DNA from 2 places in the Micromonospora sp. C51 genome. Region 2 is predicted to be linked to the other one. Evidence: riboswitches for the same ligand, from Rfam matches in the RefSeq annotation. Region 2 holds a riboswitch; the other holds the start of a gene.
What was found. Region 2 has a riboswitch for S-adenosylmethionine ahead of thrC (threonine synthase). Riboswitches for the same ligand answer to the same signal wherever they lie in the genome.
Positions count from the first base shown of each region.

Region 1: linked by a shared signal. The riboswitch ahead of KBX50_RS01420 (ABC transporter substrate-binding protein) and the one ahead of thrC (threonine synthase) in region 2 are both predicted to bind S-adenosylmethionine.

Region 1 is NZ_JAGPXQ010000001.1:282,979-298,876, forward strand. It holds gene urtB (urea ABC transporter permease subunit UrtB) at 1-743, opposite strand, end outside; gene urtA (urea ABC transporter substrate-binding protein) at 808-2,052, opposite strand; gene KBX50_RS01375 (substrate-binding domain-containing protein) at 2,509-3,636, opposite strand; gene KBX50_RS01380 (MarR family winged helix-turn-helix transcriptional regulator) at 3,733-4,179, shown strand; gene KBX50_RS01385 (maleylpyruvate isomerase N-terminal domain-containing protein) at 4,357-5,322, opposite strand; gene KBX50_RS01390 (urease accessory protein UreD) at 5,300-6,082, opposite strand; gene ureG (urease accessory protein UreG) at 6,082-6,855, opposite strand; gene KBX50_RS01400 (urease accessory protein UreF) at 6,809-7,492, opposite strand; gene KBX50_RS01405 (urease subunit alpha) at 7,492-9,195, opposite strand; gene KBX50_RS01410 (urease subunit beta) at 9,192-9,515, opposite strand; gene KBX50_RS01415 (urease subunit gamma) at 9,512-9,814, opposite strand; SAM riboswitch class IV at 10,216-10,328, shown strand; gene KBX50_RS01420 (ABC transporter substrate-binding protein) at 10,601-11,449, shown strand; gene KBX50_RS01425 (amino acid ABC transporter permease) at 11,487-12,266, shown strand; gene KBX50_RS01430 (amino acid ABC transporter ATP-binding protein) at 12,263-12,994, shown strand; partial or broken gene KBX50_RS33495 (DUF559 domain-containing protein) at 13,051-13,425, opposite strand; gene KBX50_RS01440 (ABC transporter permease) at 14,129-15,754, opposite strand; gene KBX50_RS01445 (ABC transporter ATP-binding protein) at 15,751-15,898, opposite strand, start outside.
Region 2 is NZ_JAGPXQ010000043.1:26,942-42,839, reverse strand. It holds gene KBX50_RS27710 (hypothetical protein) at 1-102, shown strand, start outside; gene groL (chaperonin GroEL) at 207-1,829, opposite strand; gene KBX50_RS27700 (hypothetical protein) at 2,105-3,007, opposite strand; gene KBX50_RS27695 (cold-shock protein) at 3,286-3,489, opposite strand; gene KBX50_RS27690 (GNAT family N-acetyltransferase) at 3,701-4,231, shown strand; gene paaN (phenylacetic acid degradation protein PaaN) at 4,294-5,967, opposite strand; gene KBX50_RS27680 (GNAT family N-acetyltransferase) at 6,021-7,040, opposite strand; gene KBX50_RS27675 (GNAT family N-acetyltransferase) at 7,091-8,110, opposite strand; gene thrC (threonine synthase) at 8,350-9,636, opposite strand; SAM riboswitch class I at 9,646-9,781, opposite strand; gene KBX50_RS27665 (DoxX family protein) at 9,900-10,346, opposite strand; gene KBX50_RS27660 (DUF4232 domain-containing protein) at 10,550-11,287, shown strand; gene KBX50_RS27655 (ABC transporter permease) at 11,327-12,226, opposite strand; gene KBX50_RS27650 (alpha/beta fold hydrolase) at 12,226-15,093, opposite strand; gene KBX50_RS27645 (hypothetical protein) at 15,462-15,898, shown strand, end outside.

The DNA of each region.
Region 1 (15,898 bases), on a different contig from region 2:
GCGACGATGACGGTGCCCTTGAGCTGGCCGATCCCACCGACCACGACGACCAGGAAGGCGTCGATGATCAGGTTGGTGCCCATGGTGGGACCGATCGGCCCGAGCAGGGTGAGGGCAACGCCGGCGATGCCGGCCAGGCCGGAGCCGATGAAGAAGGTCATCCGGTCGACCCGGGCGGTGGGGATGCCGGAGACGGCGGCCAGGTCCCGGTTCTGCACGACGGCCCGGATCCGGCGCCCCAGCGGGGTGACCCGCAGGGCCAGGGTCAACGCGACGACGGCGCCGCCGGCCAGCGCGAGGATGAACAACCGGTTGTTGGCCACGGTGATGCCGCCGGGCAGCGCGATGTTGCCGGTGAGCAGTTCCGGTGCGCGGGTCTGCACGTTGGGGCTGCCGAAGATGTCCCGGGCGAGCTGTTGCAGGATCAGCGACACCCCCCAGGTGACCAGCAGGGTGTCCAGTGGGCGGGCGTAGAGGCGACGGATCAGCAGGACCTCCAGCAGCACACCCATCGCGCCGGCCACCACGAAGGCGACCGGCAGGGCGATCAGCAGCGACCAGCCGGCCGCGGTGATGACCTGTTGCAGGACGTATGTGGTGTAGGCCCCGGCCATGATGAACTCGCCGTGGGCCATGTTGATCACGCCCATCTGGCCGAAGGTCAGGGCCAGGCCGAGCGCGATGAGCAGCAGCACCGCCCCGATGCTGACGCCGGTGAAGAGTTGGCCGATGAGAACTGTCACGGTGCGTACTCCGAACTGCTGGTGGGGGTGGGTCCGGACGGCCGCGCCGCCCGGACCCACCGGGTCAGCTCAGGCCACCGGCCCACGGGTAGCTCTTGAGGTACGGATCGGGGGTGATCGGTTGGCCGGAGTTCCAGACCTCGGTGATCAGGCCGTCCGCACCGACCTTGCCGACGCGTGCCGTCTTGGCGATGTGCTGGGTGGCGCCGTCCACGGTGACCAGGCCCTCGGGTGCCTCGAAGGTGATGCCGTCGGAGGCCTCCCGGACCTTCTCCACGTCGAAGGTGCCGGCCTTCTCGACCATCGCCTTCCACAGGTAGACCGAGATGTACGCGGCTTCCATCGGGTCGCTTGTCGGCTTGTCCGCCCCGTACTTGGCCTTGTACGCCGCGACGAACTTCTCGTTCGCCGCCCCCGGCGTGGTCTGGTAGTAGTTCCAGGCGGTGAGCTGGCCCTCCAGGTACTGGGTGCCGATGCTCTTGACCTCCTCCTCGGCGATCGACACCGACACCACCGGCATGGTGGCGGCGGTCAGCCCGGCGGACTTGTACTCCTTGAAGAACGCCACGTTGCTGTCGCCGTTCAGCGTGTTGAAGACCGCGTCCGCGCCGGAGGACTTCACCTTGTTCGTGATCGTGCCGAACTCGGTGGAGCCCAGCGGGGCGTAGTCCTCCCCCAGCACCTTCATTCCGTTGGCCTCGGCGTACGCCTTGATGATCTTGTTGGCGGTGCGCGGGAAGACGTAGTCGGAGCCGACCAGGTACAGCGAGGTGGCGCCCTGGGCCTTGAGGTAGTCCAGGCCGGGGACGATCTGCTGGTTGGTCGTGGCGCCGGTGTAGAAGATGTACGGCGACTGCTCCAGGCCCTCGTACTGCACCGGGTAGAACAGCAGCGCCTTGTTCTTCTCGAACACGGGCTTCACGGCCTTGCGGCTGGCCGAGGTCCAGCAGCCGAAGACGGCCGCCACGCGGTCCTCCCGGATCAGCTTCTCGGCCTTCTCCGCGAAGGTCGGCCAGTCCGAGGCGCCGTCCTCGCCGACGGGTTCGATCTTCTTGTCGAGCACGCCCCCGGCGGCGTTGATCTCCTCGATCGCCAGCATGATCGCGTCTCGGACGGTGACCTCGCTGATGGCCATCGTGCCGGAGAGGGAGTTGAGCAGGCCCACCTTCACGGTGTCGCCGGAGACATCGGCGGCGACTCCCGCCGAGGTGTTCCCATCGGTGGTCTTGCTGCCGCACGCGGCCAGCGCGGCCGCGGCGACCAGGGTCATGGCACCCGCCAGGATGCGGCGGCCCCGGATCAGTGTCATCAAATCTCCCTGCGTCGCGCGTGTGACGTCAGTCAGTGCCCGGGAACGGTCGTCGGCCCCGAGTCGAAGTGCGGATCTGTCTAACTGCGGTGCGGTCCGTCGGATCATTGGCGCTGCCCGGTACGGCGGGTGGACACCGGCCCGGGCGGCGATTCGGATATCGGGCAGGGAAAGCTTCGATCCGTTTCATTGCACGGATGTTTCCCAGTCCTCAATAGAGTGTTTCCGCTGGCCCGACCGCTCTGATGGGGGCACGAAAAATGCCGGTGCATCGCCGAGGAGAATCGGCAGAATGACACCGGCACACGATTTTCAGCCGCATTCGGCTGCGCTTTTCCGTCCCTCGCCGGACGGTGGCGATATCCGACGCGACGGTCGGATGCTTCACGTAGGAAGTATCTTGGCCGCCGGCCGGCGGACCTGTCAAGGCACGGTCCGGTCACGCCCCGGCGGCCATCACAGTTCAGTCAGGACGGTGAAGTCCAGGCCGTCGGCCTCGGCCAGGTAGATGCGCTGGCGGACATGCCTGCGGCGCAACCGCAACTCGCCGCGCGGCCCGTCGTACGACACCACGTCGGCGGAGGCCTCCACCGCCCGTACGTCCAGCGTGCCGGCCTTGGCGATCAGGGCGGCCAGCAACATCACACCCTCGTAGCAGGACTCCCCCAGGCTGCCCAGCGGCGGCGCCTCCAAGCCGAAGCGGCGACCGAAGCTGCCGTGGAAGTCGAGGTTCTCCTGGGTCACCAGACCGGCGAAGAAACCCGCCGTGCTGAACAGCCCCCGGGTGTTGGCGGCGCCGCTGGCGAGCAGCATGTTCTCGTCCATCAGGGTACTCAGGCGCAGACAACGCTGGTCCAGACCGGCCCGGGCGAACGCCCGGTTGAACCGGACCGCGTCCGCGCCCACGAGCAGCATGAGCACCGCGTCGGCGTCGCTGTGTTCGATGCGCCGCAGCACCTCGGCGTAGTCGTGGGTCTCCAACGGCAGGAAGTGCTGGCCGACCACGCGTCCGCCGCTGCGCAACGCGTACCGGTGGGCCGCCCGGGTCGTCCGGCGCGGCCAGACGTAGTCGTTGCCGACCACGAACCAGCGCCGCACCCCGAGATCCCCGGCGAGCACCCGCATCGCCGGCCACAACTGCGCGTCCGGCGTCTCGCTGGTCAGGAAGACACCCTCGGTACGCTCGCCCCCCTCGTACAGGGCGGTGTAGACGTACGGCACCCGGTGCGCGATGCGCGGCGCCACCGCCTGCCGCACGGAGGAGATGTGCCAGCCGGTGACGCCCTGCACCGCGCCCACCGACACCAGCGCCTCCACCTCGGCGGCCACCTCGGCCGGCGGCGCCCCGCCGTCGACCGGCACCAGCCGCAGCTCCCGGCCGAGCACGCCGCCGCGCCGGTTCAGCTCCTCGACCGCGAGCTGTGCGCAGAGTTCACAGCTCGGGCCGAACATGCCCGCCGGCCCACGCATCGGATATACCAACGCGATACTGACCACGCCCCGGTCGACGGTCAGCCAGGACGCCCCGGCGGTGATGCTCTCCCCCGCCTGCGGGCGCCCGGACCCCGGTGCCGGCGCGGACATGAACACATGGTGGCCGCCGCCGCTGGTGAAGACCAGTCCTCCCAGTCAGCGGGACATCTCGCTACGATGACACCGCAACCGCGAGGCGGGAGTGCCATGTCAGACCTTCCCGGTTCCGCAGCCGACCTGTTACCCCTGCTCACCCGCGCCGAGCGGCTGCTCTCGCGCCGGGTCGGCGGGGTGCTCGCCGCCGAGTCGCTGAGCATCGAGGCGTGGCGGGTCCTCTGCCTGCTCGCCGACGGTCTCGGTCATCCGATGAGCGAGGTCGCCGCCGAGGCGTCGCTGCCGCCGGGCACGCTGACCAAGCTGGTCGACCAGCTCGTCGACCGCAACCTCGTCTTCCGCCGGATCGACCCGATCGACCGCCGCCGGATCCGCGCCTACCTGACCGCCCGAGGCCGTCGAGAGCACGAGCGCCTCTCCACCCGGATCCGCGACGAACTGGCCGAACTACCCGACGACACCGACCTGGCCGGGCTGCTCGACGCGCTGATCGGACGCTTGGAGCCGGAGCGCCGCCGGGCAACCGCCCGCCTGAAATAGGGGCGGTGTCTTCCCGCCGCATTCGCACCCTCGGACGCGTTCCTGATCCCCCGCAACTTCGGCGAAGTTGCTGCCTCGACTCCCAGCCAGGCGACACTGTCCCGGTAAGTGTACGGATCTCCGGGTCAGCGAACCCGGGAGTTGGCGAGGGCGGGGCAGCTGCACAGACTGGAGCCGTCAGAATGCGCTGATCGTCTCCGGTGCCCGTTCCCGACGGGACAACGCCCGCACCACCGCGAGCGGACCGTGCCGCCAGGTGGCGATCCGGGTGAGCAGGTCACGTGTCAGCTCGGTGGCCGCGGCCGGCATCTCGGGCGTCGGCAGGCCCAGGCTGACCGCCAGATCATCGGTGTGCACCACCAACTCCAGCAGCCGGGTCAGCAGGAAGTCGTCGACGGCCAGTCCCCAGTCGCCAAGGTCGACGATCCGGTGCGGCGGCTGTGCCGACAACGTGCGGCGAAGTTTCGCCAGAACCCCGTCCACCTCCACGGCGAGCTGGGCGGCGTCGATCTCGGCGGCGGCCCGTTCACCCCGTTCGCGGATGTCGGTGTTGTCCGCCTCCTCGGCGCCGGTGGTGACCCAGCCGCTGCCGGTGAAGTGCGCCAGGACGTCGATCGCGGTCTGCCCGGACGGCGCGTCGAGCAGTTCCGAAGTCCGGGTGATCTGGTTGGCGAGGTGCCGGGCCAGGCCGCCGGTCGAGTAGTACGGCAGCGCGCTCGGCGTCGTCCAGCGCTCCGCCAGCACCGGCGTACGCAGCAGCGTGGCGGCGACGTCGGCGGCGGCGAGGTAGGCGTTGCGGGTGGTGACGTCCTGGGGCACCAGGCCCGGGTCGACGCGCAGGCCGAGGTCCGGCTGGCCCAGCCAGTCCAGTCGAGCCGACGTCTGCTCGGCGTGTTCGGTCAGCAGCAGCCGCACGCGGTACGCGGCCAGCAGCATCGCCTGTAGGGAGTCCACCCCGAACGCGGCGTCGACCGCACCGCCGGCCAGCCCTTCGATCTGGAACGGGCAGCACCAGTCACCGCCCGGCAACGGGTCGGGGTGCGGCTTGCCGAAACGAACGACCAGCTCCGACGTGCCGTCGTCAGGAAGAACCATCGCGATCCGCCGCTCGGCGACGATGTCACCCAACTCGTACAACCCCACGCTCCTCTCCCCCGGCCGAGGCAGCGATGGTATCCGCCGCGGTATCGGGTTCGAGGTACTCCCGCAGGGTGTGCGCGTCCGGCGCGGTGGCGCTCCACAGGGTCGCCGGGCCGCCGGCCAGCGGCAGTCGGGCCCGCGTACCGCACACCGCAGCCGACTGCGCCGGTCTGGCCGGGTCCACGATCAGCAGTGAGCCGGTGGCGGGCGCGCCGGCCAGCACCGCCGGTCCGGCCCAGCCGGGAGCGTTCGGCCCGACCGCCAGGGACTGTCGCAGCAGCGGCCTACCGTCCAGGTCGACCCAGGTGTTGATCTCGACGTTGCCGGGCCGCTCGCCGTGTCGGCCGCAGATCAGCTCGTCCCGCCAGTGCAAGGTGCCCCCCGAAGCGACGTCCACCCGCGAGTCGGCGACATGTGCGCAGCCCGCCGCCGCGACCAGCTGCTCGGGCAGCCAGGACAGGGTCGCCCGGTCGGCGACGGTGGCCCGGACCAGCATCCGGGAGACCGCGCCGGGGCGGCCCGGCAACGCGATGGACGCGGCCACCGTGTGCACGCTTACCACCGCGCCGGAGCCGACCTCGACGTCCAGCCGCAGGTCGTCGCCGGCGAGCGGACCGGCCGCACCGCCGACGACGTACACCGCGACACCACCGCCGGGGGCCGGTACCTGGCGTAGCAGCAGCGGGCTCTCGCCGCGCAGTTCGGCCAGGACGGTGTGGCCGCGCCGGTCGGCCCGGGCCACCAGTCGGGCGGTGGCCCGCATCAGGCCTGCCCGGCGGGTACCGGGCCGGCCGGCGTGGACTGCGCGGCCCGGTGGTGGGCCAGTTCGTGACGGATCCACGCGGCGACCTGGGTCGCCAGGGGATCCTCGCTGATGGACTGGAACACCGTTGGCAGGTCGCCCCGGCGGGCACGGGCGTCGCGGTCCATCACGGACAGGTCGGCACCGACCATCGGCGCCAGGTCGATCTTGTTGATGACCAGCAGGTCGGCGGCGGTCACCCCCGGGCCGCCCTTGCGGGGCACCTTGTCCCCGCCGGCCACGTCCACCACGAAGATCTGCCGGTCCACCAGGCCCCGGCTGAACGTGGCGGTCAGGTTGTCGCCACCGCTCTCCACCAGCACCAGGTCCAGTGGGCCCAGTGCGTCGGTCAGCTCGTCGACGGCGTCGAGGTTGGCGCCGATGTCGTCGCGGATGGCGGTGTGCGGGCAGCAACCCGTCTCCACCGCCCTGATCCGGGTCGGGTCGAGCACCCCGGCCCGCTTGAGGAAGTCGGCGTCCTCGGTGGTGTAGATGTCGTTTGTCACCACGCCGAGGCGCAACTCGGCGGCGAACGCCCGGCACAGCGCCGCGACCAGCGCGGTCTTGCCGGAGCCGACCGGGCCGCCGATGCCGACCCGCAACGCCCGCGCGGCAGTCGGCAGCGGGGCGTGCGGGTCGACACCCGGCTCGGGGTGGGTGTGGGGAACGGACTCGTCGTGGTCGAATTCAGGACGCAAAGAGACGCACCTCCCAGGTGGCGTGAGCTTCGGCATGGATGTCGGCGAGCGGAGCGGCGGCGGCGGGCAGCCGCTCCGGTGGTTCCTCGGCGGCGCGGGCCGCCCGCGTCGCGGTGGCGTCGCAGGCACCGGCGAGCCGCACCAGCAGGGCCTGCACCTGGTACGGGTCGAGGCCGAGCAGACGTACGGCGGCACTGGCCGAGCCGGTCACCGTCGCGTGGACGGCGACCGTGGCCACCTGCCCGGGGTCGAGACCGGCGGCGGCACCGACCAGTCCCAGGACCAGGGGCTGGTGTGGCCCGTCCGGCACGGCGGGCAGGTCGTCGAAGGTGGCCGCCGGCCAGATCCGGCGACCGGCTCGCAGCAGTGCGCGCCCCTGCCGGCGGGACACCGACCGCTGCGCGGGCGAGGCGGTCCGGGCGTCCAGTTCGGCGTCGAGTCGGGCCAGCGCGGCGGAGCGGCCGGACGACCAGGCCACGCCCCGAGCCGCCGCCGCGAACGCCGCCGCGACCAGTCCCGCGGTGGCCAATCGACCCCGCAGGTAATCCGCCAGGGTGTCCAGGTCGGTCACCCGGCCAGCGGCGACGGCCGCCTCCAATCCGGCCGAGTGCGCGTGCGCACCGGCCGGGAACCGCCCGTCGGCCAGGAGCAGCAGCATCGTCGCAGTGGTCATCAGAACAGGAAGTACCGCTGGGCCATGGGCAGTTCGGCCACCGGATCCGGCTCCACCACCACACCGTCGATGCGGACCGTGAAGGTGTCCGGATCGACCTCGATGCGCGGCAGGGCGTCGTTCTCCGGCAGGTCCGCCTTGCCGCGCGACCGTACGTCCGCCACCGGCACCACCCGACGCCGCACGTCCAACCGCAGCCCGGCCTCCAGCGCCGCGGGCGCGACGAACGCCAGGCTGGTGGCGGCGGCCGCGCCACCGTACGCGCCGAACATCGGTCGGGGCAGCATCGGCTGCGGCGTGGGGATCGAGGCGTTCGCGTCACCCATCTGCGCGTACGCGATCATGCCGCCCTTGATGACCAGGTGCGGTCGTACGCCGAAGAACGCCGGCTCCCACAGCACCAGGTCGGCGAGCTTGCCCGGCTCCACCGACCCGATCTCGTGGTCGAGACCGTTGGCCATGGCCGCGCAGATGGTGTACTTCGCGACGTACCGGCGGGCCCGGTGGTTGTCGGCGGCCCCGTCGCCGGGCAGGGCGCCCACCCGGGCCTTCATCACGTGCGCGCTCTGCCAGGTCCGCAGCACGACCTCCCCGATGCGGCCCATCGCCTGCGAGTCGGAGCCGATGATGGAGATCGCCCCGAGGTCGTGCAGCAGGTCCTCGGCGGCCATCGTGGACGGCCGGATGCGGCTCTCGGCGAACGCCAGGTCCTCCGGCACCGACGGGTTGAGATGGTGGCAGACCATCAGCATGTCGAGGTGCTCGGCAAGGGTGTTGCGGGTGTACGGGCGGGTCGGGTTGGTCGACGACGGCAGCACGTTCGGCTCACCGGCGACGGTGATGATGTCCGGCGCGTGCCCGCCACCGGCCCCCTCGGTGTGGTACGAGTGGATCGCCCGTCCGCCGATGGCGCGCAGCGTGTCGGCGACGAACCCGGCCTCGTTCAGGGTGTCGGTGTGGATGGAGACCTGCACGCCGGAGGCGTCCGCGACCCGCAGGCAGGCGTCGATTGCCGCCGGGGTGGTGCCCCAGTCCTCGTGCAGCTTGAACCCGCCGGCCCCGGCCCGCAACTGCTCCCACAGCGCCTCCTCCGAGACGGTGTTGCCCTTGCCGAGCAGCAGCACGTTGACCGGGAACGTGTCGAGTGCCTCGTGCATCCGGGCGAGGTGCCAGGCGTTCGGGGTGACGGTGGTGGCCCGGGTGCCCTCGGCCGGTCCGCTGCCGCCGCCGACCAGGGTGGTGACCCCGCTGGCGAGGGCCTCGGCGACAAGTTGCGGGCAGATGAAGTGCACGTGGGTGTCGACCGCCCCGGCGGTGAGGATCCGACCGTTGCCGGCGATCACCTCGGTGGCCGGGCCGATGACCAGATCCGGATGGACACCGTCCATGGTGTCCGGGTTGCCGGCCCGCCCCAGCGCGACGATCCGCCCGTCGCGCAGCCCGACGTCGGCTTTGATCACCCCCCAGTGGTCGAGGACGACCGCGCCGGTGATCACGGTGTCCAGGGCGCCCTCGGCGCGGGTGGCCCGGGACTGACCCATCGACTCGCGGATCACCTTGCCGCCGCCGAAGACCGCCTCGTCACCGCCGGCACAGTGGTCGTACTCGATCTCGATCAGCAGGTTCGTGTCGGCCAGCCGGATCCGGTCTCCGGTGGTTGGCCCGTACAGGGCCACGTAGCGGTCCCGATCCACGACGCTCACGCCTTACCTCCCTCGTCCAGCGCTCCGGCGCACTCGCCGCGCAGGCCCGGCACGATCCGCGCGCCACCCAGCGGCACCAGGTCCACCCGGCGGCTGACCCCCGGCTCGAACCGCACCGAGGTGCCGGCCGGTACGGCGAGCCGCTGCCCCCAGGCTGCGTCCCGGTCGAAGTCCAGCGCCGGGTTGGCCTCGGCGAAGTGGTAGTGCGATCCGACCTGCACCGGCCGGTCACCGGTGTTGACCACCAGCAGCGTGGTCACCGGCCGGCCGACGTTGATCTCGACAGGCCCGGCCGCCGGCAGGATCTCCCCGGGGATCACGGGATCGGGTGGTGCACCGTCACCAACTTGGTGCCGTCCGGGAACGTCGCCTCCACCTGCACCTCCCTCAGCAGCTCGGGGATGCCGTCCTGCACGTCGTCGCGGCCGAGCACGGTGCGACCGGCGGCCATCAGGTCGACGACGGACTCACCGTCGCGTGCCCCTTCGAGCAGGAAGGCGGTGATCACCGCGACGGCTTCCGGATAGTTGAGACGCAGGCCGCGCTCGCGGCGACGTCGGGCGACGTCGGCCGCCACGTGGACGAGCAGGCGGTCCTGCTCGTGAGGGGTGAGATACACGGGTGCTCCCGGTGGATGTCCGCGCTCCCGACGCCGCCGGCCCGGCGCCTCGACGCGCCGGCCACGGTTCGGGGTTCGCCCGCCGGACCGACCCACCACGCGCGTCGGGCCCGGGAGTTCCACCCTCCCGGCCCACGTGGTGGACCACCGGCGGTGTCATCGGATGCGGACCGCACCGCCCACCGCTGAGCAGACCGTAAGGGATCACGCGCTTCCCCGGCAACACCCCCGACGGGCGTACGCCCCCACCCAGCCCGCGTTGATCATGAGGTTGGCGGCAGCTGCGGAGATCGAACATGCCGCCAACCTCATGATCAACCTGGTTCGGGGGCGGGGGGCGGGGTGAGGGTGGTCATATGGGGTGGACGTTGGGCGGGCGGCGGTTGCTAGCCTGGGCGGCAGGTCATGAGTGCCAGCGCCAAGCCCCGGCTCGCTGGCCGGCAACCCTCCTCCGCGCAGGGGTGCCCCGGGTGAGGACCAGGCATCGGAGCGTTCTCCGGTGCAAGCGTGGCCTGGGTGCCCAGGTCATCACGACCTTGAGGAGCGCCATGTCGTACCCCAGTCGACCCGCCGTGGCCCGCCCGGGCCTGACCCGACGCCGCCACGTCGACATGATGCGGGTATGCAGCGCCGCGTGTAGCTGACCGCGTCGCCGCCGGTCACCGACGCTTCGGCTGACCGGGGCCCGTTTCCACTCTGTCATCGATCCCATCCCAGCGGTCCGCCCTGCGGCGGACCGTCGGTGTGGCACGTCCGTGCCCGCCGCCGCTCGACCAGGAGACACCTGTGCGATTCCTTTCCACCCTGACCCGCGCCGCCGCCGTCGGCGTCGCCGCGATCCTCGGTGCCGCGACCCTGACCGCCTGCGGCTCGGACTCCGCCGGCAGTACCGCTGACAACCCGTACGGCCTGCTCCAACCGGGGGTGCTGCGGGCCGGTACGCTCACCGACGCCCCACCGAACGTGTACCTGAAGGACGGCACGTTCACCGGCTTCGACAACGACCTGCTGGTCGCCGCCGCCGGCAAGCTCGGCCTGACTGTCGAGTTCGTGGGTACCGACTTCTCCGCCCTGCTCGCCCAGGTCGGCAACCGCAAGTTCGACGTCGGCAGCTCCTCGATCACCATCACCGAGGCACGTCAGAAGACCGTGGACTTCGGCAACGGGTACGACTTCGGCTACTTCGGGCTCGACGTGCCCGCCGGGTCGACGTTGCGCAGCTTCGACGAGTTGCCCGGCAAGCGGGTGGTGGTCGTGCAGGGCACCGTCCAGGACGACTACGCCACGAACAAGGAGCTGGACCCGGTCCGGGTGCCCGACTACAACGGCGCGATCAACCAGCTCAAGGCCGGTACCGCGGACGCGTGGATCGCCCCCGCCGAGATCGGTGAGAAGACCGCGGCGGACAGCGGCGGCAGGATCACGGTGGCGGCGAAGGAACTCAGCCCGGCACCGACGGCGTACGCCTTCGCCAAGGGCAACGACGCGCTGCGCGAGGCGCTGAACAAGGCGCTCGACGAGGTGATCGCCGACGGCACCTGGACCCGCCTTCAGGAGCAGTACTACCCGGGCCGGCCGATCCCGGCCGACTTCACCCCGGGCAGCGGAGACGTGTCGGCACCGGCCGCCTCCTGACGGTAGGACCACGAGCGAGCAGGGCGGAGGTTTGACCGTGGATCCGTTGCGCACCCTGTGGGAGACGTTCTTCGACGGCGAGTCGATGCGTGAGGCGTTACCCGAGATGCTCACCGTCGGGTTGCCGAACACGCTGATCCTGGCGGTCACCGCCGCCCTGCTCGGCTCGGCACTCGGCATCCTGCTGGCGGTGGCGGGCATCTCGCGTACCCGTTGGCTGCGGTGGCCGGCGCGGGTGTACACCGACGTGTTCCGGGGCCTGCCGGCGGCGGCGACGATCCTGCTGATCGGGGTCGGCCTGGCCCCGCTGGGCATGCAGGTGTGGGGGCCGAACCCGTACCCGTTGGGCATCCTGGCGCTGTCGCTTATCGCGTCGGCGTACCTCGGGGAGATCTTCCGCTCGGGCATCCAGTCGGTGGAGGCCACCCAGTTGGAGGCGGCCCGCGCGCTGGGCTTCTCCTGGCGCGAGGCGATGCGGAGGGTGATCATCCCGCAGGGCATCCGGCGGATCCTGCCGGCCTGGGTGAACCAGCTCATCGCCCTGATCAAGGACTCCAGCCTGGTCTACTTCCTCGGTCTGCTGGCCAGTCAGCGCGAGCTGTTCCGGATCGGTCAGGACTACGCGGCCAACACCGGCAACCAGTCGGCGCTGCTGCTGGCCGGGCTGTTCTACCTCGCGCTGACCGTGCCGCTGACCCACGCCGTCAACTGGATCGACAAGCGACTGCGACACGGCCGGCCGGCGGCCGGGCCGACCGACGACCCCGACGACCTGGACCTGGCGCTGCCCGGCGCCGCCGGAGGCAACCAACGATGAACACCTCGGTCAGCCTGAGCCTGCGCGACGTACACCTCGCCTTCGGGCGTCACCGGGTGCTGCGCGGGGTGGACCTGGACGTGGCGCGCGGCGGCACCGCCTGCGTCATCGGCCCGTCCGGGTCGGGCAAGTCCACCCTGCTGCGTACCGTCAACCGGCTCCTCGAACCGGACAGTGGCGACGTGCTGCTCGACGGGCGCAGCGTGCTGCGCGACGACCCGGACGCCCTGCGGCAGCGGATCGGCATGGTGTTCCAGCAGTTCAACCTCTTCCCGCACATGAGCGTGCTGCGCAACATCACCCTGCCGTTGCGCCGCATCCGCAGGCTCGGCGAGGACGAGGCGGTGACCCGGGCCCGGGCCGAACTCGACCGGGTCGGCCTGGCCGCCAAGGCCGACGCCCGGCCCGCGCACCTGTCCGGCGGGCAGCAACAGCGGGTGGCCATCGCCCGGGCGCTGGCCATGCAGCCGCAGGTGATGCTCTTCGACGAGGCCACCTCCGCGCTGGACCCGGAGCTGGTCAAGGGGGTGCTGGCACTGATGGCGGAGCTGTCCACCCAGGGCATGACCATGGTGGTCGTCACCCACGAGATGGGCTTCGCCCGGCAGGTCGCCGACACCGTCGCCTTCATGGACGCCGGGGTGGTGCTGGAGGCCGGCAAGCCGGAGTCGGTCTTCGAGTCGCCGCAGCATCCCCGGCTACGTCGCTTCCTGTCCCAGGTGCGATGAGCCTGGTGCCTCGGTAAAAAGCGCCGGCCGGCGAGGATCGCGAGAGGCTCCCGGCGCACCTCGTCTGGCTCCCGCACGAGACGGCGGTGGCTGAACCTGACCACCAGGATGCCGACCGTGGCAAGTAACGCATCGCGCCGCAGGTCGATCTCGCGCTGGCGCGGTTCGCCGTGCCAGGCGGCACCGTCCAGCTCGATGTTGACCCGCTCCTCCTCGGCGAACAGGTCAAGGTACATCGTTCGCTTCCCCACCCGAAGACGTACCTGACGCATCAGCACCGGCATCTCCGGACCGGTGAAGACGCGGTCGTGACCCCAGATCTCCAGCGGGCTGCGGCAGCCGGCATCAAGCCGGTCGATGAGTGCGGACAGCGCCGCCCGCCCGGTCAGCTGCGGAGCGAGCGCGACGCGGAGCCGGAACCCAGTGGTCATTCGGTCGTTCACGGCACGGACGACTGGCCCGATGCGGCTCTCCTCGGGCAACAACGGCCAGGAGTGCACCAGCGCCGCCTCCAGCCGGACGAGAGGCACTCCGCGTCGCACCACGACGTGAGATGGTTCCGCCGCGAATGCCGTCCGGTGCCGCACCACCAGGCTCTCCCTGCTCCGCAGCCCGGTACCGGCCGGCACGTCGAGGTACACGGGCTCACCGGCTGGTTGAGGCCGAAGGTCGTACACGTCAAGCGCGGTCAGCGCGCTCAAGGCCGCCCGGCCGTCGGCGTACGCGAGCGCCGCCCGCCGGGCGACTTCGGGTGCCAGCCTCGCGAGCAGGCTGGCAGAGTCCGAGGCGGCGAACAACGAGGCGTCGACGTAGACCGCCGGCAGCACGCGACGCAGCCAGCCACCGCGGTACGCCCGCCGCAACGCCCATGGCGGTACCACCTCGAGTGCCCGAGCGCGGGTCACCACACCGCCACCAGCCTCAACAAGCGATCGGAGTACGCCATCCACGGCGACAGAGCCTGCCCCAGGCCATGCCGACCCCGCAGCCCCCTGTGGACACCGCACCAAGCTGTGCACAACGCGTCGTCCCAGTGCCAAATGTGGTAGGGGTCCTTGATTGTTTGCAGTCGAGTGACCGTCGCCGTGGCGTGTCGAGTCACTCGACTGCAAGTGATCAAGTCGCGGCGGCTCGTCAGGTGGGGGTGTCGCGGCGGCGGAAGGTGGTGAGGCCGAGCGCGAGCAGGGCGGCGGCGACGGCGGTGAGCACCACCAGGGGCAGGACGGTGACGTCGACGGCGGGCACCGACGGCACGTGGGTGTACGGCGAGAGGTTCAGCGCCGCCTGCGGCAGGTCCAGCGCGGCACCCAGCTGACCGAGCAGCAGGAACACGATGAGCACCGCCCAGCTCAACGCGACCGACAAGCGGGGCAGCGCCCCGAACAGGGCGGTCACCACCCCGGCGACGACCAGCAGGGCGGGCAACCACAGCAGCGCCGCGCCGGTCAACTCGACGGTCCAGCCGACCGGGTCACCGACCGCCAGCCCGTACCCGAGGCCGGTGGTGGCGCCGGCCAGCAGCATCAGCGCCAGCGCACCGAGCACCGCGCCGGCCACCTGGGTGCCCAGCCACCGGTAGCGGCTGACGGCGGTGGCGAGCAACGGTTCGAGGATGCCGTCGGACTCGTCGCCCCGTACCCGCAGCAGGGCCTGCACCACGTACGCGCCGAGGGTCAGGGCGAACAGCGCGAGCATCGCCGCCAGGAAGGCGTCGACAAGTTCGGAGCCGCCACCGAGTTGGGCGATCGCCTCGGCGGCGGCCGGGTTGTCGGCGATCATGTCGTCGACCTCGTTGCCGGCCAGACCCATGGCGAGGCCGAGCACCGCCACCGCGACCGCCCAGCCGGTCAACGCGCCACGGTGCAGACGCCAGGTCAGTCCGGCCGGGCTGAGCAGGCCGGCGGCGGCACGGGCCGGCCCGCGGCGGGCGGCGAGCAGGCCGGCGCCGAGGTCGCGCCGTTCGGCCAGCGCGTACGCCCCGGCGACCCCGACGACCAGCAGGGCGACCGGCAGCGCGAGAACCCACCACCGTTCGCCGCCGAAGGCTCGGATCTGGGTGCCCCAGCCCAGGGGCGACAACCACGTCGGCCAGGCGCTGTCCAGGCGTACCCCGTCGGCGGCGCGCTGGCCGAGCACGTCACCGGTGGCCCGCAGCAGGAACGCCACCCCGACCGTGGCGGCGGCGAGGGCGTTGGCGCCCCGGGAGGTCACCGAGAGCTGCGCGGTGACGGCGGCCACGCCGGTGAAGGCGAGGCCGACACCGGCGATCGCCGCGGCGGCGGCCACCGAGCCGGCGGCTGGCAGCCCGGCGCCGACGAAGGCGAACGCCAGCAGCGCCCCGGCCAGCACGTTGGCGCCGACCACCACGACCAGCGCCGCGGTGAGCAGTGCGTACCGGCCGACGGCGGCGGCACCGAGCAGCTCGGCGCGGCCGGTCTCCTCGTTCTGCCGGGTGTGCCGGACCACGGCGAACGTGCTGAGCAGCGCGGCGAGCACGGCGAGGGTGAGGTACGTCTCGGTGACCGCGACGGCACCGAGGTCGGTGCTGGCGACCGGGCCGTTGAAGGCGCGGGCGACGACACTGGTGTTGGCCACCTCGGCGTACCCGATGCGGTTCTGCTCGTCGGGGTAGATGCTGGCCACGCTCTCGGCGAGGGCATAGCCGATCAAAGGGCTGCCGAGCGTCCAGATGGCCAGGCGGACCCGGTCGCGACGCAGGGCCAGCCGGGTGAGCCGGCCGGTGCCGGTGAAGGCGCTCATCGGGTGCCTCCGGTCGTCGCCTGCCGGTCACCGTTGACGGCCTCGCCGTAGTGCCGCAGGAACAGTTCCTCAAGCGTGGGCGGTGTGCTGGTCAGCGCGCGGACCTCGAAACGGACCAGGTGGGCCAGAAGCGCGTCGAGGTGT
Region 2 (15,898 bases):
CCACCCGAGGAGCCGCTCATCCTGGTGGACGAGCCGGTTCAGCACCGACCACCGTACGACCGGGCCCGGAAGCGACGGAACCAGCGGCCGCTGCCGACGTAGCCGACCAGCCACGACCGCCGACGCGGGGTCGGCCGGCCACCGCCGACAAAGCGGAAGGGGCGGACCGCTGACGCGGCCCGCCCCTTCCGGCGTTGGAGCTGGACTCAGAAGTCCATGTCCCCGCCGCCCGGGCCAGCCGGTGCGGCCGGGGTCTTCTCCGGCTTGTCCGCCACGACGGCCTCGGTGGTGAGGAACAGCGCGGCGATCGACGAGGCGTTCTGCAGCGCGGAACGGGTCACCTTGGCCGGGTCGATGATGCCCGCGGCCAGCAGGTCGACGTACTCGCCGGTCGCGGCGTTGAGGCCGTGACCCGCGTCGAGGTTGCGGACCCGCTCCACCACGACGCCGCCCTCAAGGCCGGCGTTCACGGCGATCTGCCGCAGCGGGGCGTCCAGCGCGATCTTCACGATCTGCGCGCCGGTCGCCTCGTCGCCGGCCAGGTCGAGCTTGTCGAAGGCGGTCTTGCCGGCCTGGACCAGCGCGACACCACCACCCGGGACGATGCCCTCCTCGACGGCGGCCTTGGCGTTGCGGACCGCGTCCTCGATGCGGTGCTTGCGCTCCTTGAGCTCGACCTCGGTGGCCGCGCCGACCTTGATCACCGCAACGCCGCCGGCCAGCTTGGCCAGCCGCTCCTGCAGCTTCTCCCGGTCGTAGTCGGAGTCGCTCTTGTCGATCTCGGCCCGGATCTGGTTGACCCGACCCTGGATCTGCTCCGCGTCGCCGGCACCGTCGACGATGGTGGTCTCGTCCTTGGTCACCACGACCTTGCGGGCCCGGCCCAGCATGTCGAGGCTGGCGGCGTCCAGCTTGAGGCCGACCTCCTCGCTGATGACCTGGCCACCGGTGAGGATGGCGATGTCGGTCAGCATGGCCTTGCGGCGGTCACCGAAGCCCGGCGCCTTGACGGCGACCGACTTGAAGGTGCCGCGGACCTTGTTGACCACCAGCGTGGCCAGGGCCTCGCCCTCCAGGTCCTCGGCGATGATCAGCAGCGGCTTGCCGCCCTGCATGACCTTCTCCAGGATCGGGAGCAGGTCCTTGACCGACGAGATCTTGCTGTTCGCGATCAGGATGTACGGGTCGTCGAAGACGGCCTCCATACGCTCCGGGTCGGTCATGAAGTAGGCCGAGATGTAGCCCTTGTCGAAGCGCATACCCTCGGTGAGCTCCAGCTCCAGCCCGAAGGTGTTGCTCTCCTCGACGGTGATGACGCCTTCCTTGCCGACCTTGTCCATCGCCTCGGCGATGATCTCGCCGACGCTGGCGTCACCAGCGGAGATGGAGGCGGTGGAGGCGATCTGCTCCTTGGTCTCGACGTCCTTGGCGAGCTTCAGCAGCTCCTCCGAGACGTTGGCGACCGCAGCCTCGATGCCCCGCTTCAGGGCCATCGGGTTGGCGCCGGCGGCCACGTTGCGCAGGCCCTCGCGAACGAGTGCCTGGGCCAGGACGGTCGCCGTCGTCGTGCCGTCACCGGCGACGTCGTCGGTCTTCTTGGCGACCTCCTTGACCAGCTCGGCGCCGATCTTCTCGTAGGGGTCCTCGAGCTCGATCTCCTTGGCGATGCTCACACCATCGTTGGTGATGGTGGGGGCACCCCACTTCTTCTCGAGCACGACGTTGCGGCCCTTGGGGCCGAGGGTCACCTTCACGGCGTCGGCGAGCTGGTTCATGCCCCGCTCGAGGCCGCGGCGCGCCTCTTCGTCGAACGCGATCATCTTGGCCATACGGCGTTGTCCTCCTGGACACTCACGGGCCACCCGAGTGTGTGCCCCGGATGGGCCGTCTGGTGTACGCACCTTGGGACGTCGCCACCTGGCGACGGCGACGTCTCCTCGGCCGGGCCGGATAGCCCGCGACGACCGGCCACGTGCCACACCCGTGGTTATGTCACGAGCGCGACCGCAGCCCCACCGTCCCGACCAGCTGGCACTCACGCCATGCGAGTGCCAATGACTTGTTTAGCACTCTGCCCTGCCGAGTGCAAGCACGATGGCCCGGGTCAGCCGAGTTCGGCCGCCAGTTGGGCGGCGTTCACCGGGCCCTCGTGTGCCCGCTGCTCGGCGTAGGTGACGACCAGCCCGACCAGCTGCGCGAGGTACGCCGGCAGCGTCAGCACCGCGACCACCGCAATCGTCAGCACCGCGCCCACCGCCGTGCCCGGCGAGTCCAACGGAGTGGTGCCGAACGGCAGGATCGCCAGCGACTCCAGCACGCTCGCGGCCAGTGAGAAACCGATCACGGCGGCACCCACCAGCGCCACCCGGCCGAGCAGCAGCCCCAGCCGGTCACGCAGCATGCGGTGCGACCTGCTGAGCGGGTCGTGCCGCTCGAAGAGGTAGACCGGGCCGGCCAGGGCCAGCGCGAACGCCGCGTACACGCCGGGCAGGAAGCACAGACAGAACCCGAAGGTGACGATCAGGGTGATGAGCAGTGTCCAGCCCCACAGACCGAGCGCCCGACGCGCTCCGTAGCGCAGGGCGGCACCGAGACCGGCCGACTCGCCGACCGCCTGCCGGGCGATCACCCAGGTGCCGGCGGCCCAGCCGACGGCCTGCACCACACCGAGCAGCAGGCTGCCACCGAGCACCACGACCAGGAGTGTCGCGAGATCGGACCAGAAGTTCGCCGGCAGCGCGGCGGAGTCGCTGGCGAGCTGGGCGTCCCAGCGGGCCGAGGGGTCCACGGCCAGCACGAGCACCGACAGCACCGCGGCCGGCAGCGCCTGGGTGAGGACGAGAATCGGCAGCAGGGGTCGCCAACCCCGGCGGGCGGCGCCCACACACCGCGTGAACCAGCCGCCCAGCCCGGACCCGGGCGGGGTGACCAGGGCGTCGGAGGGGTCGAGGCCGTAGCCGCCCGGGGGGTACCAGCCGTAGAACGGCTGGCCGGGATACGGCGTCATGCCGGGGTGGGGCGGCTGCGTGGGATGAGCCGGCGGTACACCGTGCGGAGGCTGGCCCGGGAGGGGTGGTTGGCCGATCCATCCGGCGGGCGGCTGCGGCTCGCCCGGAGGCGGAGAGGACGGACCTGTCGGGGGCGGCTGGTCGGACATGGGACCTCCTCAGCGACGGCTGGCTCGGCCCATGATCTTCCCTTGTGGGGCGCCGGCACCGCTGCCCCCTCCGGCGATGGTCACGCCACCCCGAACGACGATCGGTCGGTGGGGTGGGTGGTCGGCGCTCAGGCGATGACGCGTACCCGCTCGGCCTGTGGGCCCTTCTGGCCCTGGGCGATCTCGAACTCCACCCGCTGACCGTCGTCCAGCGCCTTGTAGCCGTCCATCTCGATCGCGGAGAAGTGAACGAAGACGTCCTGCCCGCCGTCGACGGCGATGAAGCCGTAGCCCTTCTCGGCGTTGAACCACTTCACGGTGCCTTGTGCCACGGTGTTTTCCTCACTCTGCACGGCGTTCCACTACCTCGGGTCGCCGGCGCGCCGGCACCCGGAAACCACCGGTTTCGGCAGTCGGCGACGACCACTGAAACGGGTGACCGAAATCGCACGCTACACGAGGAGTGACGACGGCGCACGACCACAAATCGGGCGTATTACAGTCGCCCGTATCGTCGTACGTCATTGTGATAAGCATTCCGGCATGACGAGCGTCACCGACGGAACGGGCTTGCGCCGGGCCGTCATCCGCCGAGTCGAGCCAGCCGACACAGCTCGGATGCGGGCACTGCGCCTGGAGATGCTCGCGGACGCGCCGCTGGCCTTCCTGGAGACGATCGCCGAGGCCGCCGCCCGACCACACGCCGAGTACGCCGCCCGGGTCGCCCGGGTCTCCGCCGGCCCGGACACGGCGCAGTTCGTGGCGGATCCGGGCGGCCGGCTCGTCGGGCACGTCGGTGGCATGGCACACCCGGCCGAGCCGGGGGTGACCGTGCTCTACGCCGTCTACATCACGCCGAGCTGGCGGGGCACCGGCCTGCTCGCGGAGCTGGTCGGTGGGGTGGCGGGCTGGTCCCGGGCCTGCGGACGGAACGAGCTGATGCTCGAGGTGGTGGTCGGCAACGACCGCGCCTACCGGGCCTACCAGCGCCTGGGATTCGTCGACACCGGCGTCCGCGTCCCGCACCCCAGCATCCCCACCCTGCGCGAACTCCAGATGCGCAGAGCCGCGTAGATCCGACAGACGATCGCCGACCTGGGCGGCTCCGGGGAAGACCCCCGGAGCCGCATCACCGCTCAGACGTGCCGGCGGCTCTGCACGATCCGGAACCGGTTCGCCACGTACGCCCCGTCGGTCAACGCCGAGTTCGCCGCCGCGTTCGCTCCGCTGCCGTGGAAGTCGGAGAAGGCCGCCGACTGGTTCACGAAGACGCCGCCGGTGAGGTTGGCCGACAGGTGCACCCCGACCTCGATCGCCGCCGCCTCGGTGGCGTCCAGCACCGCGTCGTCGGTGGAGTAGACCGCTGCGGTGAGGGCACCCTTCTCCCCCACGGTCGAGCGCAGGATCTCCAGGCTGTGCGCGGTGGAGTCGGTGGCGATGGCGAAGGAGATCGGCCCGAACCACTCCCGCGAGTAGGTCTCGGTGTCACCGGCGTTCAGCTTGACGATGGTCGGCGTACGCACCACGGCGTCCGGGAACGAGGGGTGCTCGACGGTACGCGATTCCAGCACCGGCGAACCGACCTTGGTCACCTCGTCCAGCCGCTCCAGCACCCCGTCGTTGACGATCGCGCCGGTCAGCTCCACCCCGCGGGCCGGGTCACCGGTGAGCTTGCCGACCGCCGTGGCGATGCCGCTGGCCACCTCGTCGAAGCTCTTGTGCCCCTGGTCGGTGTCGATGCCGTCCCGGGGGATGAGGATGTTCTGCGAGGTGGTGCACATCTGGCCGCTGTAGAGCGTCAGCGTGAAGCCCAGGTTGCGGCACATCCCGGCGAAGTCGTCGGTGGAGTCGATCACGACCGTGTTGAGCCCGGCCTTCTCGGTGTACACCGCCGCCTGACGGGCGTTCGCCTCCAGCCAGTCGCCGTACTCGGTGGAGCCGGTGAAGTCGACGATCTGGACCGCCGGGTGCAGGGCCAGCGTCGAGGCGAGTTTCTCGCCGGGGGCCTCGGGGGCCAGTAGCACCAGGTTCGGGTCGAAGCCGGCCTCGGCAAGCACCTGCCGGGCGTACCGCACGGTGACGGCCAGCGGCAGCACGGCGCGCGGGTGCGGCTTGACCACGACCGGGTTGCCGGTGACCAGCGAGGCGAACAGACCCGGGTACGAGTTCCAGGTCGGGAAGGTGTTGCAGCCGATGACCAGGGCCACGCCCCGGGGCACCACGTGGAAGGTCTTGGACATCCGCAGCGGGTCGCCCTTGCCGGCGGCCTTCTCCCAGCCGGCCGTGCCCGGATGCCGGGTCATTTCCGCGTACGCGTAGGCCAGCGCCTCCAGCGCGCGGTCCAGGGCGTGCGCACCACCGGCCTGGAAGGCCATCACGAACGCCTGACCACTTGTGAACTGCACCGCGTTGGCCAACTCGAAGACGTTCTTGTGCAGCCGGTCGAGGATCTCCAGACAGACACCCACCCGGGTCCGCGGGCCGGCGTCCCGCCAGGCGGGCAGCGCCGCTGACGCGGCGGCGACCAGTCGGTCGGCGTCGGCGTGCGGGTAGCGCACGTTCAGGGCGACGCCGAACGGGCTGTGCTCGGTGGTGACCCGGTCGCCGTCCCCCGGCTGGTCCAGCGGGAAGTCTCCGCCCAGGTACGCCTCGAAGGCGGCCTTGCCGTCGGCGGCGGCGGTCTCGCCGTACACCCGTGGGCTGGGTGATTCCGGGTAGGCGGACCAGTACCCCCGCTCCGTGATCGCGGTCAGCGCGCGGTTGAGGGTCTCGGCGTGCCTGTCGTAGAGGGGGTGCGGGGTCTCCGTCATGCCCGCAATCATGCAACACGAAGCCCTCAGATCAGTAGGGGCGTGTCACAACTTCAGATGGTCAGCTGCCAATCGGTCCAGGCGTCGACCGGGCGGAACCCGAGCTGCTCGTTGATGCTGATCATGTGATCGTTGACCGCCGCGTTCCAGGTGTCGATCGCGGTCAGGGCCGGCTCGTGGGCAAGTGCGTGCCGAAGGTTCTCGACCTTGACGAGCAGGCCGAGGCGGTGCCCCCGGTGTGCGGGGTCGACGATGGTGATCTCCTGCCAGGCGTGCCACGGCGTGGACGGACCTCTGTCGATCATCGTCCAGGCGACCATCCGGCCGGTCGCCTGGTGCACCGCGCCGACGTGGTAGCGCCGTCGCCCCCGCAGCCGCTGGATCCGCTCGATCTCCCGGAACCGCGCGGCATCCACCTGCTCCGCCTCGATCGCCAGATCGCCCATCGGCGCATCGACGAGCAGCCGGCTCTCCAGCCGGGCGACGTCGACCACGTACTCCTCGGCCACCGGACCCCGCCAGGCCACCGTCCGGTAGCCGGCGGCCCGGGCGCGGGCGGCATCGTGCAGGGCGGTCAGGGTCGCCTGGTCGAGTCGCGTGGTGTCCAGTCGACGCCGCACCTCGGCCAGCGCGGCCTGCGCTCCGGCCGCCGCCGCGAAGGCCGCCCCGGGCGCCTCGCGCGCCGGTCCGCCGGGTAGCGGCCCGGGGGTCTCACCGATCAACCGCTCCCGGCCGTGCTCGGCGGCCACCTTCCGGGCGTACGCCAGCAGCGCTCGGCCCACTCCCCGCCGCCGCTGCGCCGGATCGACAGTCAGCTCGACGGTGGCGATGCCGGTGTTCTCCAGTTGCGGCAGCCGCATCCGCAGGTGGCCGGCCGCCTCGCCGTCCCGCCGGGCCAACGCCTGATGGATCACGTTGCCGTGCGGCGGATGGGCGACCAGGAGCCCGAACTCGGTCCGGTCTCCCACCGGCAGATCGGGCAGGTCGACCGCCTGCGCCGCCGCGACAACGCGGTACGCCTCGTCGAGCGCTGCCTCGTCGGCGGAGTCGTACGGCATGACGGCGATGTCCATGGCGGTGAGCGTGCCGGCGCCGCCCGGCCACCGCCACCGGTTTTCGCCGGTCAGACGTTGAGCTGCCAGTTGCTCCACCGGTCCTGCACCCGGAAACCGAGCTGCTCGTTGATGGCGATCATGTGGTCGTTGCTGGCCGCGTTGAAGGTGTCGATCACTCGTACGCCCGGCTCGTGGGCGAGCAGGTGCCGCAAGTTTTCGATCTTGGCAAGCAGGCCCAGCCGGTGTCCCCGGTGCTCCGGGTCGACGATGGTGATCTGCTGGAACGAGTGCCAGTCCGCGGAGGCACCGACGTCCAGCAGCGTCCACGCGACCAGCCGACCGGATGCCTCGTGGCGGACGCCGACGTGGTAACGGCGCCGGCCCCGCGCATCCAGCGCCAGCTCGGTGCCGCGCAGGCGATCGGCGTCGACCTGCTCCGGCTCCCACGCCAGATCGCCCATCGGCGCGTCGGCCAGCAGCCGTCCGTCGAGGTACGCCACGTCGGCGGCCAGGTCGTCGGGGGTGTACCCGCGCCAGCACAGCACCTGGTAGCCGGTCGAGCGATCCCGGGCGTCGGCCAGCAGCGCGTCAAGCTTCGCCTGATCGAGGTCGGCGGTGTCGAGGCGTCGCCGCACATCGGTCAGGGCATCGACCGCGCCCATGGCCACAGCGAACGCGTTACCCGGCGACCGGCGGCCGGGCTCGCCGGCAAGCTCAGCGCGGCTCATCGCACTCACCCGTTTACGCCCGCGCTCGCGCAGCAGGCCGAGCCCATGTTCGGCCAACGCTCGGCCGACGCCTCGGCGGCGTTGTGCCGGATGCACGATCAGCTCAGCGGAGGCGTTCTCGGTGTTGTCCAACTGCGGCAGGTCCAGCCGGAGAAAACCGGCCGGCTCACCGTCGATCCGCGCCAGCAGCATGCTGGTTTCGTAGCCCGGCATCGGATGGCGTAGCAGGGCGGTGAATCGTTGCCGGCAGAGGGGCGGGAAGTCCGGCTCGTCGGCGGCCACCTGTGCGGCACCGACCTGATACGCCTGCTCGACGGCCGCCTCGTCGGCGGCCCCGACCGGGGTGATGGTGATGGTCATGCCGGCAGCCTGCGCCAGCGACAGACGAGCGGGCCAGCGAATTTTCGCTGGCCCGCTCGGACGTTGGTCGGGAGGGACGATCGCACAACGCCTCCGGCGCTGGGTCGTAAAGACTGAAAGTCTACGGCGAAGCGCCCTCCCGCACGGAGCATCTTGCGCCGTCCGTTTGCGGTCGTCAAGTCCCTGGCGGCGTGTTTCGCTCACTCCCTGCGAAATGCCGCTTACTCATCCGTTCGTCGTCAGCTCAGCAGGCCCGCGTCGCGAGCGGCCCGCAACGAAGGCTTGATCCGGTGGGTGGGGCCGACCTCACCGGCGACCGCGTCGAGGGTCTTCAGCCCTTCACCGGTGTTGAAGACCACCGTCTCGGCGGTCGGGTCCAGTCGGCCCGATTCGACAAGCTTGCGCAGCACCGCCACGGTCACCCCGCCAGCCGTCTCCGCGAAGACCCCGGTGGTACGCGCCAGCAGGCGTACCCCCGCCCGGATCTCGTCGTCGTCGGCGTAGTCCATCCAGCCACCGGTGCGGCGCACCGCCTCCAGGGCGTACAGCCCGGCGGCCGGGTCGCCGATGTTCAGTGACTTGGCGATCCCGGTCGGCTTGACCGGAGTGATGGAGTCGGTGTCCGCGTGTAGTGCGGTGGCGATCGGGTTGCAGCCGGCCGACTGCGCCCCGAAGACCTTCCAGCCGCCGGCCGGGGCCTCCACCAGGCCGATCTCGACCAGCTCGCTGAACGCCTTGTCAATCTTGGTGAGCAGCTCGCCCGAGGCCATCGGGATGACCACCTGGGCGGGGATCCGCCAACCAAGTTGCTCGGCCACCTCGTAGCCGAGCGTCTTGGACCCCTCCGCGTAGTACGGCCGTACGTTGACGTTGACGAAGGCGGTGTCCTCGAACTCGTCGGTCTCGACCAGTTCGCCGCAGAGCCGGTTCACGTCGTCGTACGACCCGTCGATGGCGACCAGATCACCGCCGTAGACGGCGGTCGTGACGACCTTGCCCTGCTCCAGGTCGCTGGGGATGAAGACCACGGAGGGCGCACCCACCCGGGCGGCGTGCGCGGCTACGGAGTTGGCCAGGTTGCCGGTGGAGGCGCAGGCGAACCGGGAGAAGCCAAGCGCGCGGGCGGCGGTCAGCGCCACCGACACCACCCGGTCCTTGAAGGAGTGGGTGGGATTGGCGCTGTCGTCCTTGACCCAGAGCGGAGCGGTGATGCCCAACTCGGCGGCGAGCTGGTCGGCGGCCACCAACGGGGTGAAACCCGGGTCCAGGGTGACCCGGTTGGCCGGGTCCTGGCCGGCAGGCAGCAGGGCGGCGTACCGCCAGAGATTGCGCGGGCCGGCCTCGATCTGCTCGCGGGTGACGGTGGCGAGCGCGGCCGGGTCGTAGTCGACCTCCAGCGGGCCGAAACACTCGTAACAGGCGTGCTGGGCGGCGAGCGGGTAGCGGGCCGAACAAGCGCGGCAGACCAGGGCACGGGCGGGGCTGGCGGCGGTGTCGATGCCGGACGGGGCGAGCGTCGACGTCATGTCGAAGTCCTCTCATCTTTCCCCGCATCGCACCCTGCGGCGGGGACGGAATTGGCACCTGCCCCGCCGGACGCTCAACGGTGAGCGCGCGAGGTGGTTGCCGGGGCGTCGTCGGGCCGTATCCCTCAGCCCCTCTGGATGAGGTATGCAGTTGTGTCGCCGAGTCTAGGCAATCCGGACGCGGCCGTCGCCTGTCAATCTCAGCCTGTGAGCGAAACCTCAGCGGCGCCGTTCGTGCCCCCCGGCGCCGCTGAGCATCGCCGTCAGGCCGGCACGGACCGCCGTTCGCCCTCGGCCAGGGCGACCGTCGCAGCCCCGCGTCGCCAGAGCGTGTCCACCGCCCAGGTGCCCGGGCCGAGCACCGCCACCAGGAAGAACGCCCAGCAGAAGAGGACGGACAGTTCGCCGTTGTTCCGCAGCGGCAGCAGCGCCTCGGGCTGATGGACCACGAAATACGCGTAGGCCATGGAGCCCGACGCCAGCAGCGCCGCGGGCCGAGTGAACAGACCGAGGAGCACGAGGGCGCCGCAGACCAACTGGATCATCGCGGCGTACCAGCCCGGCCACTGGCCGAGCGGCACCGCCTCGCCGGTGCCACGGTTGCCGCCGAAGACGCCGAAGACGGACGACATGCCGTGAATGAGAAACAACAACCCGATGACAATGCGGAACAGGGACAGAGCCGGCCCGCCGAACCGGTCAGTGCGCATTGGTACCTCCTACGAGTGGGGTGGTGGTACCAGAATGCGGACTCTATAGATAGTTGTCGATGCAATCTCTCTTGTTGGGAACGCTCCCACACGCAGTCTAGCGGCCGGAACTTTCGGGGGTGGCCCTACGGCGGAAATCTTGTGGTCTGCTTACGTGGGTGGCGGGAGCACAAGCCGCCGTGGCCGGGTGCGACGATGCTCCGATGCCACGCACAACGGTCCGCAGCCCAGCCGCCGGTGGGCGTCGGCTCGTCACCGTCTCGGTCTCGATCGCCGCGGCGTTCGGCCTGCTCGCCGGCTGCGCCCCGGCCGGCGACATCGCGGGTGCGCCGTCCGGCCCGGTCCTGGCTTCCCGTGGATCCGGCAGCGCGCCGTCCGACGACGCCGATTCCGGCGGCACGCCCTCCCGGGACGGCGATCCCGGGGGAAGCAACGGCCCGACGTCCGGCTGCCCCGACTCCGGTGTACGGATCACCTACCGGGGCGTCAGCGCCGCGATGGGGCTGCGGGCGATGGGCCTGGAACTGGTCAACTGCGGCGACCGCCCCTACCGGCTGCGCGGCTACCCGGAACCGCGGCTGCGGGACGCGGACGGCGACGTCATCCCGGTTCGGGTGATCCGGGGCGCCAAAGGAATCACGTCCGGCTTCGACGACCCACCCCGCCCCCTGGTACTGGCCCCCGGCGAGGCGGCCGGCACCGCCCTGCTCTGGCGCAACCTGGTCGACAACCCGACAGTGGTGGCGACCAACGCCGAACACCTCGACGTCGCCCCGCTGCGCGGCCGGCCCGCACAAGAGGTCGTCATACAGGGCCGGATCGACCTGGGCAACACCGACCGGCTCGGGGTCAGCGCCTGGCAGAAACGCGAGCCGAGCACGCCGGAGCCGACGCGGGCGGCGCCCAACCCGCCGCCCACCACACCGGTCCCGCTGCTCTGACCAAACGGAGCACGGGCCGAGCGGGCACGGACAGCGTGCTCAGCTGGTGATGTCCTTGCGGGTGAAGCGCCAGAACGCCAGGCCCCAGAACACGGTCGCGTAGCAGATCGCCGAGACCGTGCCCCGCACGATGTCGTCGGTCTGTACGGGCGTGGAGAGCAGTCCCAACCACGCGGTGCTGTAGTGGGTCGGCAGGAAGGACCGGATCGCGCCGAGCGCGGTGATCTGGTCCAGGATGCTGGAGAGAATCCACAGCAGCACCGCGCCACCCACCGCGCCCAGCGCCGCGTCCGTGGTCACCGACAGCAGGAACGCCAGGCCCGCGACCACCAGCAGGACGATCGCCAGGTACCCGAGCACCGCGAGCAACCGCAGCAGCCCCTCGCCCGGCTCCAACTGCGCGGCGACCGTGCTGCGCAGCGGCGACCAGCCGTAGCGCAGGGTGCCGATGGCCAGTGCCGTGCCGGCGAGCAGGATCAGCGCCAGCGCCGAGTACGCGAGCGCGACCAGCAGCTTCACCGTGAGCAGTCGGGCCCGGGGCACCGGAATCGCCAGCAGGTAGCGCAGGCTTCCCCAACTCGCCTCGCTCGCCACCGTGTCGCCGCAGAACAGCGCGACCACGACGACCAGCAGGAACGAGGCGGACACGAAGATGGTGAAGAGGGTGAAGTTCAGCCCGCCAGAGGTAGCGAGATCGATCAGGCTGCCGAACTCGCCCCCGCCGTTGTCGTCGTCGTTGGGGTCGAACTGGAACGCGATCAGGATGATCAGCGGCAGCAGCACCATGAAGCCGAGCGCCAACTGGGTACGCCGACGCGACGCCTGCCGGCGGAACTCGGCACCGAACGGCAGCGTCCCGGCGGGCCGGTAGCCCGCCGCCGCTCCCGAGGCCGCGACGCTTGTCCTGTCCCGCGTCGGCTCGACAGTCGATCCCGCCATCACCGGTCCCCGCTTCCCCGAGAGTTCTCGCCCACCAGGGCGAGGAAGGCGTCCTCCAGGCGGCGCCGGGGCACCACCCGGTCCACCGCGATCCCGGCCCGGACCAACTCGGCGACCACCTCGCTGCGGGCGGTGCCGTTGGTGTCCACCACCAACTGCCCGTCAGCGTCGTCCAGCACCCGTACGCCGCCGAGGCCGTCGAGCACGGTCCGGGCCGCGGTCGGGTCGCTCACCTCGAACAGCACGCTGGGCGAGTCACCGACGATCTCCTCGACCGGCCCGGAGGCCACGATCCGGCCCTTGTTCACCACCACGGCGTGGGTACAGGTCTGCTCCACCTCGGCGAGCAGGTGGCTGGAGACCAGCACCGCCCGACCGTCGGTGGCGTACCGCTGGAGCACCCGGCGCATCTCGGCGATCTGCGGTGGGTCCAGCCCGTCGGTCGGTTCGTCGAGCACCAGCAGTTCCGGCAGACCGAGCATGGCCTGGGCGATGGCGAGGCGCTGCCGCATTCCGTGGCTGTACTTGCGCACCCGCCGGTGCACCGAGGAACCCAGCCCGGCGATCTCCAGTGCCTGCTCGAAGTGGGCGTCGCTCTCCGGCCGGCCAGTCGCCCGCCAGTACGCCTTCAGGTTCTCCAGGCCGGACAGATGCGGCAGGAATCCCGGCCCTTCCACCAGCGCACCGATCCGCGACAGCACCGGCGAGCCGGGCACCAGACGGTGCCCGAAGACGTAGATCTCCCCCGCAGTCGGCTGGGTCAGCCCCATCAGCACCCGCAGCGTGGTGGTCTTGCCGGCGCCGTTGGGCCCGAGCAGGCCGACCACCTGACCGGGGTGCACCTCGAAGTCCACCTCGGAGACCGCGACGAAGCCGTCGGCGTACTCCTTGCGCAGTCGGCGCACGGCCAGCGGGGTGTCCGCGTACTCCGGATGCACGGAGGTGTCCTGGCGACGGTGCCGGCGGCGCAGCACGGCCACGAGCACGACGAGCCCGACCACGATCGCGGCGAGCAGCCCGACCAGGATCCAGCGCCAGAGCGCCGCCTCGGTGGGGATCGGGTCGCTGTCGACAGTCGGCAGGCTGATCGGCGTGTCGCCGACCGCGACGGTGTAGACCGCCGGCTCGATCGGGGTCGTGTACGCCTGGTCCGAGGTGGCCACCACCAGCCGGAGCCGGTGCCCGGCCTCCACCCGGTGCACGATCGCCGGCAGTGTGACCGTGACCGGCGCGGCGGCGTCGACGCTCGCTGGCAGGCCGGTGAGCCGGAGCGGCGCGATCAGCCCGCTGGGCAGGGTGGCCGCACCCTCCGGGTCGACCACGTAGAGCTTGGCGAAGAGGACGGCCTCGCCGCTGTTCGACGCGGCGCGCAGCGACACGGTCGGCGCACCGACGATGTCGACCGCCTCGGTCAGCGGCTCGGACTCGAACCGGGCGTGCTGCCCGGGTATGTCGGCGGCGACCCCGCTGAGCAGCGAGCTCAGCGAGCCGGCGAACGGTAGGGAGGAGATGGCAGCGGGATTGCCGCCGGGCGGGTTGGCCACCGGCTGCGCTTGGCCGGCCACGACCACCTCGACGCGGGAGTCGCCGCCGAGACCGGGATAGTCGTCGGTGCGGTAGCCGGTGGCGACCAGGCCCCGGTCCATCGCGTCGAAGCCGGCGATCCGGGAGAAGGTGAAGGTGTCCCCCGGTTGGTCACCGTCGCCGGCCACGTAGTGGTCCAGCCACTGGGCGGTGAGGAACTTCACCCGGTCGGAGTCGGTCTGCGGTCCGGAGCCGCCGTCGTGGCCGCCGGTGAACCAGGCGACCCGGACCGGGGTGCCGTTCGCGGCGATGCCCCGGGCGTTGGCGTCGGCCTCGGCGAGCGGGAAGAGGGTGTCCGCCGCGCCCTGCACCAGCAGGGTCGGCGCGGTGATCCGGTCCAGCACCCCGGCCGGGCTGGACCGCCGCAGCAGGTCGACGGCGGCCTGGTCGGCCCGGCCGGTGGCGGCGATGCGCAGGTACGCGGCGCAGACGTCGGCGGCGAACCGTCCGCAGGAGGGATCGGGCAGACCGCCGACGGCCGGTGCGCCGGGTGCGGTGCCGGGCCCCTGGCCCGGGGCGGGGCTGGGCGGCCCGGCGCCGGGCGCGCCCTCCGGCGTCTCGGCGCCGGTGCCGGAGATCCCGGCCGGGCCGGAACCGACGTTTCCGCCGCCACCGAAGAAGATGCCGGCCCAGCCGGACTTGAACACTCCCTCGGTCGGCTCGCCGCCGGTGCTCTCCGGCAGGAAGGCGCGGGACAGATCGTTCCAGGTGATCATCGGAACGATCGCGTCGACCCGCTGGTCCTGGGCGGCGAGCAGCAGTGACAGGGCACCGCCGTAGGAGCCGCCGACCACCCCCACCCGGGGGTCGCCGGTGGCGTCGGTGCGGATTTCCGGACGCGCGGCGAGCCAGTCCAGCAGCCGCTGCGCGTCGCGTACCTCGTGGTCGGGACTGTCCAGGTGGATCTGGCCACCGCTGCGACCGAAGCCGCGAGCGGTCCAGGTCAGTACGGCGTACCCCCGGTCTGCCAGGTCCTCGGCGTCGGTGCGGACCGACTCCTTGGTGCCGCCGAAGCCGTGGGCGAGCAGGACCGCCGGCACCTCGCGGCCGGCGGCGGCGTCACGCGGAAGGTACAGCGTGGTGTCCAGGTCGACCGGCTCGTCACCGGCCGGTCCGGATCGGACGGTGAGCATCGCGGACTCCGTGCGGAAGCCCGGCCGGTCCGGCCAGACCGCCCACACCACGGCCGCCGCCAGCAGGACGACAGCCGCGGTGGCGGCGACGGCCCGGCGACCGGTGGGCAGGGCGCGTCGGATCCGCGCGGCCGAGAACGGCGATCTCATTGGGCACACGGTACGGCCCGAAACCTGAGTATTAGCTGAGATCCGCCGTACGTCCGTCCTGGTAGCCCGATCGTCATCCGGCGAAGGTCATCCGAACAGCATCCAGTCGGCGAACCTTTGGGATGACTTCGTATCGCGGAAATTCCTGCCTTTCGCTTCAATCTAGACTCAAGTACGCCTATCTCCCACATGAACGGCACTTACCGTGAGCGAATTGATCGCCGTGAGTCACATCGCTCGAAGTGACGCAAAGCTGACGGTTGCCGACCGACCGATAGCGCCAGCCTTCGATTAGTTTTCCGGTCCGGCGCACGGGACCGGCTCGTCGACGCCGTCGGACAACCTGCGCCATGCCGGAGGAGACAACCATGACCGTTCCCGCTCCGCGGGTCCGTCGCCGGCCCCGGACACCGGGCCGGCTGTTGCCGCTGCTAATCGCCACCGCGCTGCTGCTGCCGGTGGCGTTCCTCGTCGTACAGGCACATCAGTTCGTCGACAGCGACCGCGACGTCGTCGCGCGGGAACGACTCGGCGTCGAGTACCTCCGCGCCCTCGGTCCGGTGACCGATGCGCTGGTCGACGCGCAGAGCGCCGCCGTCACCGGCCGGTCGCTGCGCCGGGACACCCTCGACCAGGCGGTCGAGCGGGCCGCCACGGTCGACGCGCGCATCGGTGGTGAGTTGAGCACCAGCGAGCGGTGGGCCGGGCTCCGCGCGAAGTTGGAGGCGCTCCCCGAACGTTCACTGGCCGACCCGGAGACCGCCTTCACCGTGTACGGCGAGGTCACCGACCTGCTGCTGGCCCT